DNA from 2 places in the Gordonia oleivorans genome. Region 1 is predicted to be linked to the other one. Evidence: predicted binding sites of a transcription regulator. Region 1 holds the regulator's gene; the other holds the start of a gene.
The links. The regulator HspR, encoded in region 1, represses chaperone genes until heat shock. The targets are predictions, from matches to a motif close to ANNTGAGTNNNNNNNACTCANNT.
Positions count from the first base shown of each region.

Region 1 (3,416 bases):
TCGCCGCGGCCGGCCCGTGGGAGGACCGCCAGACCTTGATCACCGGGTCACCGGCGATGGTGGAGAACACCCGCCGCGGCCTGATCATCGCCGGCGTGCGGGCCAGCCTCATCCAGCACGACCCGATGTTCTGATCACAGCCTTCCGACGTCCACTCTTTCCGACGCCCACTCCGCATTGAGGAGCGGCTCACCCGCCGATCAGGGCGGCCCCTCGATGACGGTCGTGGTCACGTAGACGGTCTCGTTCTCGGTGACCGTCGCGGTCGCCGACTCGGTCACCGTCTGCGTCGCCGTCTGCGTCTCGGTCTGCGTCTGCGTTTGCGTCTGCGTGACGGTCTGCGCCGTGGTGCGCGTGACCGTCGGCGGCGTCGTCGTCTCGGTGACGGTTTGTTCGTCGACGACGGTCTGCGTCACCGGATCCCCCGCGCGGGTCACGGTGATCTCGCCGGTGGTGCCGGTGACCGTCGTCGTCGACGTCACCGCCGCCGGGGTCTCGGAGCCGACGCCGGTGAACAGGGCCACCAACACGGCCAGGCACAATAGTGCCGCAACTCCTGCCGCGCCGCCGATCGCCCACCAACGCAGGCCGTGCGACCCGATGGCGGTGGTCGGCGCCGCGTCGTCGGTGGCGTAGGCGGGTGCCGTGTGCCCGACCGCAGCACCACCAACGGCCGCACCTCCGACCGCGGCACCTCCGACAGCGGCGCCGACGGGGATGGCCCGGGTGTCGGCGAGCACCACCGCGGTGGCGCCCTGGGCGACGGCGAACACCGGTGCACCGACCGGGGCGGCGGGTCGGCCGGTCGCCGCGGCCACGGCCGAGACCACCTCGGGCAACTGTGCACCCGACCCGACGCACAGGAACCTCGCCGGGCTGGGATCGGCGGTCAGGGGACGCAGCAGTGCCGCGGCGGCGGTGGCACCGGCGGCATCGCTCAACGAATGCGCATCGGCAGGCGACACCTGCGCGGTCCGGATCGTGCGTGCCGCGGTGGCGTCGACCAGCGCGAGAGTGTCCCCGGTGGCGAGTGCACCGGACTGATCGAGGGTGACGACACCGACGACGCCACCGCCCTCCCGGCCGGCCACCTGCGCCAACGCGGCAGGCAGGTCGACGAAGACGACCGCGGCGGCCCATGCCGGCGCTCCCGGACCGTGTAACGCGAAGTCGAGGTGGGCGCGGACGTCGGGGCGTGCGCAGGTGGTGACGATGTGGTCGATCTCGAAGGGCGCGGAATCGACGAGCTCGGTGAGGGCGGTCAACGCCGATTCCGGGGAATCGTCGGCGAGGTCGACGAAGTTGCTGGCGACGATCTCACCGGCCGCGTCGAGCACAACCGAGGCGATCTCCTCACCCAACACCGACACCCCGAGCACTGCTGGCCCGGTGATGTTGAGATCCGGGGACTGGCTCACCGTCGCCTCCTTCATCCAACCGGCATTCGACGCCACACACTAACGTGCGACCCCGGTGGGCAACAGATCAGGCCGCTGTGAGAAGTCGGCCGATCCGGTGCACCGGGGTCGCACGTTATTCGGTTGTGAGGGTGGTGATCGTTACGCTCTGGTCGTCCTAGTCGTCGCCACGACGCCGACGGGGTTGCCACACGACCAGCGCATTGGTGCGCGGGACGGGGACGAGCTCACCGCCGCGACGGGCGCGGTGCGCCTCGACCTCGCGTTGCAGTTCGTGCAGTCGTAGCTGCAGTGCGTCGACCTGATTGGTCAGGTCGATGATCCGCTTGATGCCGGCGAGGTTGACGCCTTCCTCCTGGGAGAGGCGCTGGATCTCGCGGAGCACCTCGACGTCGCGTGTCGAGTAGCGACGCCCACCGCCACTGGTGCGTTCGGGCGTCACCAGTCCGAGCCGGTCGTAGGTGCGCAGGGTCTGCGCGTGCATACCGGCCAGCTCGGCGGCGACCGAGATCATGAAGGTCGCGCTGGTTTCCCGTGGATCAGGTCCGGGTCGGTTCTGTTCGGCCATGACTCATCGCCCCCAGCCCGCCCGTGGATCGAATCCGCTGGCCTTCTCGGCCTCGGCGTAGGCGTGCATCGCCTCGACCGCGGCGTCGTCGAGCTTGCGGGGCACCTCGACCTTGACGGTCACCAGCAGGTCACCGGAACCACCGGCGCGCTTGGGGACTCCGCGTCCGCGCACACGCAGGGTGCGGCCGTCACTGGTGTTCGGCGGGATCTTGACGCCCACCGAGCCCTCGAGGGTCGGCACCGACACGGTGGCCCCGAGCACCAGCTCGGAGATGCTCACCGGCAACTGCACACGCAGGTCGTGGCCGCTGCGGGTGAAGACCTTGTCGGCGGTCACGTGGACGACGACGTAGAGGTCACCCGACGGCGCACCGCGGCGCCCGGCCTCACCCTGTCCGGCGAGCCGGATGCGTTGGCCGTCCTCGACGCCCGACGGGATGCGGACGTTGATGGTGCGCGAACGCACCTTGACGCCGCTGCCGTCGCAGTCGGCGCACGGATCGTCGATCCGGGAGCCGGTGCCCTGGCAGTCCTGACAGGGTTCGCTGAATCCGAACGCGCCCTGATTGCGGCTGACGAAGCCGGAACCATTGCAGTTCGGGCAGACCCGCGGGCTGGTGCCCGGCTTGGCGCCACTGCCGTGGCAGGTGGTGCACGGCGCCGGGCTGGTCACCCGGAGTGGGACGGTCGTACCCAATGCCGCGTCCGCGAACGACAACGTCGTCTCGGTCTCGAGGTCGTTGCCCCGACGCGGCCGGGTCGCCGTCGACGTGCGGGTGCCGCCGCCGCCACCGGAGCCGCCGCGGTTGAACAATCCCTCGAAGAGATCGCCGAATCCGCCGGCACCCTCTCCGCCACCACCGCCGAACAGGTCACCGATGTTGAAGTCGGCGCCGGTCTCGGTGGAGTACCGGGTTCCGCCGCCGCCGGGGAATCCACCGGGAAAACCGTTGCCGCCGCCGCGGAATCGGCCGCCGGCGAACATGGCGCGCGTCTCGTCGTATTCCTTGCGCTTGTCGGCGTCGGCGAGCACGCTGTGGGCTTCGGACACCCGCTTGAAGCGCTCTTCGGCTTGCGCGTCCCCGGGATTGGCGTCGGGGTGCAGCTCGCGGGCGAGCTTGCGGTAAGCCTTCTTGATCTCTTCAGACGAAGCATCAGAAGCAACGCCGAGGTCCTTGTAGAAGTCGCGTTCAAGCCATTCTCGTTGTGGAGCCACCAGACGTCACCTCCTTCGTTATGAACATGTCTGGTTGAAGTATGTGTGCGCCCCCGGTGACGCGCGGTTCGCCAGTGGCGTTCCGCGCATCACCGGGGGAGCGTGTAGGTGCTTATTGTGCACCAGTGGGCGCGTCCTGGGCGCCCGATGCGCCGGCCGGCGCCGGGTCGGTGACCGTGACCATCGCGGTCCGGATCACCTTGTCACCCAGG
Region 1 is NZ_JBDZDI010000023.1:12,271-15,686, reverse strand. It holds gene ABLE92_RS22305 (FAD-binding oxidoreductase) at 1-134, shown strand, start outside; gene ABLE92_RS22300 (hypothetical protein) at 201-1,418, opposite strand; gene ABLE92_RS22295 (heat shock protein transcriptional repressor HspR) at 1,576-1,986, opposite strand; gene dnaJ (molecular chaperone DnaJ) at 1,990-3,204, opposite strand; gene grpE (nucleotide exchange factor GrpE) at 3,317-3,416, opposite strand, start outside.

Region 2 (3,416 bases), on a different contig from region 1:
ACAAGCCGTGCGACGGCGTGCTTTTCGCCGTACTCACTCATGTCGATACGCACCATCGCGCGTTCGTCGTCGAACAGGAACTCCGCCAATGCCTTGGCGAGCTCGGTCTTGCCGACACCGGTCGGGCCGAGGAACAGGAACGATCCGAGTGGCCGGTTGGGGTCGGCGACACCGGCACGGGCTCGCCGTACCGCGTCCGACACCGCGACCACCGCGTCGGTCTGGCCGATGACCCGGTGACCCAGTTCCTCTTCCATCCGAAGCAGTTTCGCGGTCTCGCCCTCCAGCATCTTGCCGGCGGGGATACCCGTCCACGCCGACACGACCTGTGCGACGTCGTCGGGTCCGACTTCCTCCTGCAACATCACGTCACCGTCGGGGTCGGTTCCGCTCTTCTCGATCGCGGCCTCGAGTTCCTTCTCCAGACCGGGGATCTTGCCGTAGCGCAGCTCGGCGGCCCGTCCCAGATCGCCGTCACGCTCGGCGCGATCGGCTTCTCCGCGAAGGCGTTCCAGCTCTTCCTTGGTGTCGCGGACCGCGTCGATGGCGGTTTTCTCCGACTGCCAGCGTGCGGAGAGCTCGTTGAGCTTCTCCTTCTGATCGGCCAGTTCCTGACGCAGCTTGCCCAGCCGCGCCTTCGACGCCTCGTCGTGCTCCTTTTGCAGCGCAACCTCTTCCACCTCGAGACGGCGGACGATCCGCTCGACCTCGTCGATTTCGACGGGGCGCGAGTCGATCTCCATCCGCAACCGCGACGCGGCCTCGTCGACCAGGTCGATGGCCTTGTCCGGCAGGAACCGCGAGGTGATGTAACGGTCGGAAAGCGTTGCGGCAGCGACCAATGCGGAGTCGGTGATGCGCACACCGTGGTGCACCTCGTACCGTTCCTTGAGGCCACGCAGGATGCCGATGGCATCTTCGACGCTGGGCTCACCGACGTACACCTGCTGGAAACGACGCTCGAGAGCGGCGTCCTTCTCGATGTACTGGCGGTACTCCTCCAGGGTGGTGGCACCGACCAGTCGCAGCTCGCCACGGGCCAGCATCGGCTTGATCATGTTGCCGGCGTCCATCGCGGAATCGCCGGTGGCACCGGCACCCACGATGGTGTGCAACTCGTCGATGAATGTGATGACCTGTCCGGCCGATCCCTTGATCTCATCGAGGACGGCCTTGAGGCGTTCCTCGAACTCGCCGCGGTACTTGGCACCGGCGACCATCGAGCCTAGGTCCAGCGAGATGACGGTCTTGTTGCGCAACGACTCCGGGACGTCGCCCTCGACGATCCGCTGGGCGAGTCCTTCGACGATGGCGGTCTTGCCGACGCCGGGCTCACCAATGAGGACCGGGTTGTTCTTGGTACGGCGGGAGAGCACCTGCACGACGCGACGGATCTCGGAGTCACGGCCGATCACCGGATCGAGCTTGCCCTCACGGGCGGCCTTGGTGAGGTCGGTCGAATACTTCTCAAGCGCCTGATAGGTCGACTCGGGATCCTCGGAGGTCACGCGGGCATTCCCGCGGACGGCGACAAACGCCTCGCGCAACGCCTGCGGCGTCGCACCGACGTTGTGCAGCAGCTTGGCAACATCGGAATCACCGGTCGCCAGACCGACGACGAGGTGCTCGGTGGAGACGTACTCATCGTTCAATTCTGTCGCGAGTTGCTGCGCGGCACTGACGGCCGCGATCGACTCGCGAGAAAGCTGGGGCTGTGCGCTCGAGCTCGATACCGTCGGCGCGCGGTCAACCATGGCCTGGGCCTGCGTACGAACCGCCGACGGGTCCACTCCCACCGCCTTGAGCAGAGGCGAAGCGATTCCGTCGGACTGATCGAGCAGGGCAACCAGGATATGGGCAGGCCGCACGTCAGGATTGCCGGCAGCGGCCGCCGCAGCCACCGCAGCGCTGAGCGCCTGCTGTGTCTTGGTGGTGGGGGTGAAGCTGTCCACTTCGTGTGCACCTTTCTCTACGTTCTTAAGTCGGTACGGCTCAAGTATGGCCGTTCGATGGTGTCAACGCGAGTAGAGTTGAGTGCATTCCGCTCAAGTATGCTCGTGATTGTGATGGTGATCACAGTAGCGTGCACTATGCGAGCCATACCCGCCCGGTGCCATCGCAGCCTTCATGGCCTACACGGCGTCTCCCGAGGCCTGGCCAACGTCATCGTCGACCTGGACAATCGGACGCGGACGTGGGGTCGGTCGTTGCGACGACGTGCTTAATGCTTGAGGTGGCTGTCCAGTTTGACGGGCAAACGGCGCAAGAGGTCAGCATAGGCAACTCCCATGGGTGAACCCGCAGACAGTCGGCTTCAGGTTGTGAAACGGATCGGTCGCGAAGTCGCCATCGTCTGCGGCGAGCCAATATGGCTCTTCCGGATGAGCCCGAAAAAGTCCAACTGTGGCGGCTGATTCAGTGTGGCGATAGCGATATGCGGCTGGAGACCACTAATTGCATAAGCCGTGCGAATCAGCTCGGGTTTGATCGGCGCCGATCCAACCCACTCCGCTGGTGAACCTTGTGAATCTGGTCAGCTCGGTCGAGCATCCTTTGCGTCACTGCGATCTCCTCTGGGACTTCACCTTCAAGCGGCTCGACCGAGACGAGTCGAGCGCCGAGCGAACCCTCACTGGTCACGAACCCTGACGGGAACCCGAACACGTGCGGCCGCAACTCAACGACGTGAGTCCCGATCGACGTCTTGTGTGTCGCCTTCATTGCACTACCGACTCCTACTCCACAAACGCGTGTGTCGAAGTTCAGGATGCGGTGTCCGCCCCCAAACGAGGATAAATCGCGGGCACCAACTCAGACACCAACCGTGGACCACGGGGAGCGGGTTGGCGCTTTGGTCGGGCCGGACGGCGCTCGGCTCGAGACGCGGACACAACCCTAGAGAGGCTTCGTCAGGCCGCCGCATAGCGGCCTACACGAAATCCGTTGCATCGCAATGGCATTAGTTGTATCGACAAACTGCAACGAGCAGCAGGCAACAACAGTTCCGCGGCAATCCCAATCCGTTTCGAGCAGAAAGCGTAGAAATTGTAGTCATGATCGACGCAGTGATCTTCGATTGCGACGGCGTGCTCGCCGACACCGAACCCCTCCACGACGCCGCCACCCGCGAAGAACTCGCGGCCCGCGGATTCCCCATCCCCGACAGCTTTTTCGAACAGGCCGCAGGCATGCGCACCGTGGATCAGATCCATGCGCTCGGCCGACAATTCGACCTCGACCCCACAGAGCTGTTCGCCGCCCGGGAGGCGCGTTTCTGGGGAACCATCGACGATCGTTTCCGCGAAGTGGCCGGCACCGCTGCTGCAGTCCGTCAACTGCACGACGCGGGCCTGCCCGTGGCCGTAGCGAGTTCCGGAACCCGCAGATGGGTCGACTATGTGACCACCCGGATGGGC
Region 2 is NZ_JBDZDI010000024.1:246-3,661, reverse strand. It holds gene clpB (ATP-dependent chaperone ClpB) at 1-1,952, opposite strand, end outside; gene ABLE92_RS22635 (HAD family hydrolase) at 3,054-3,416, shown strand, end outside.
Region 2: the regulator HspR is predicted to act here: its motif matches at 2,029-2,051, upstream of clpB (ATP-dependent chaperone ClpB).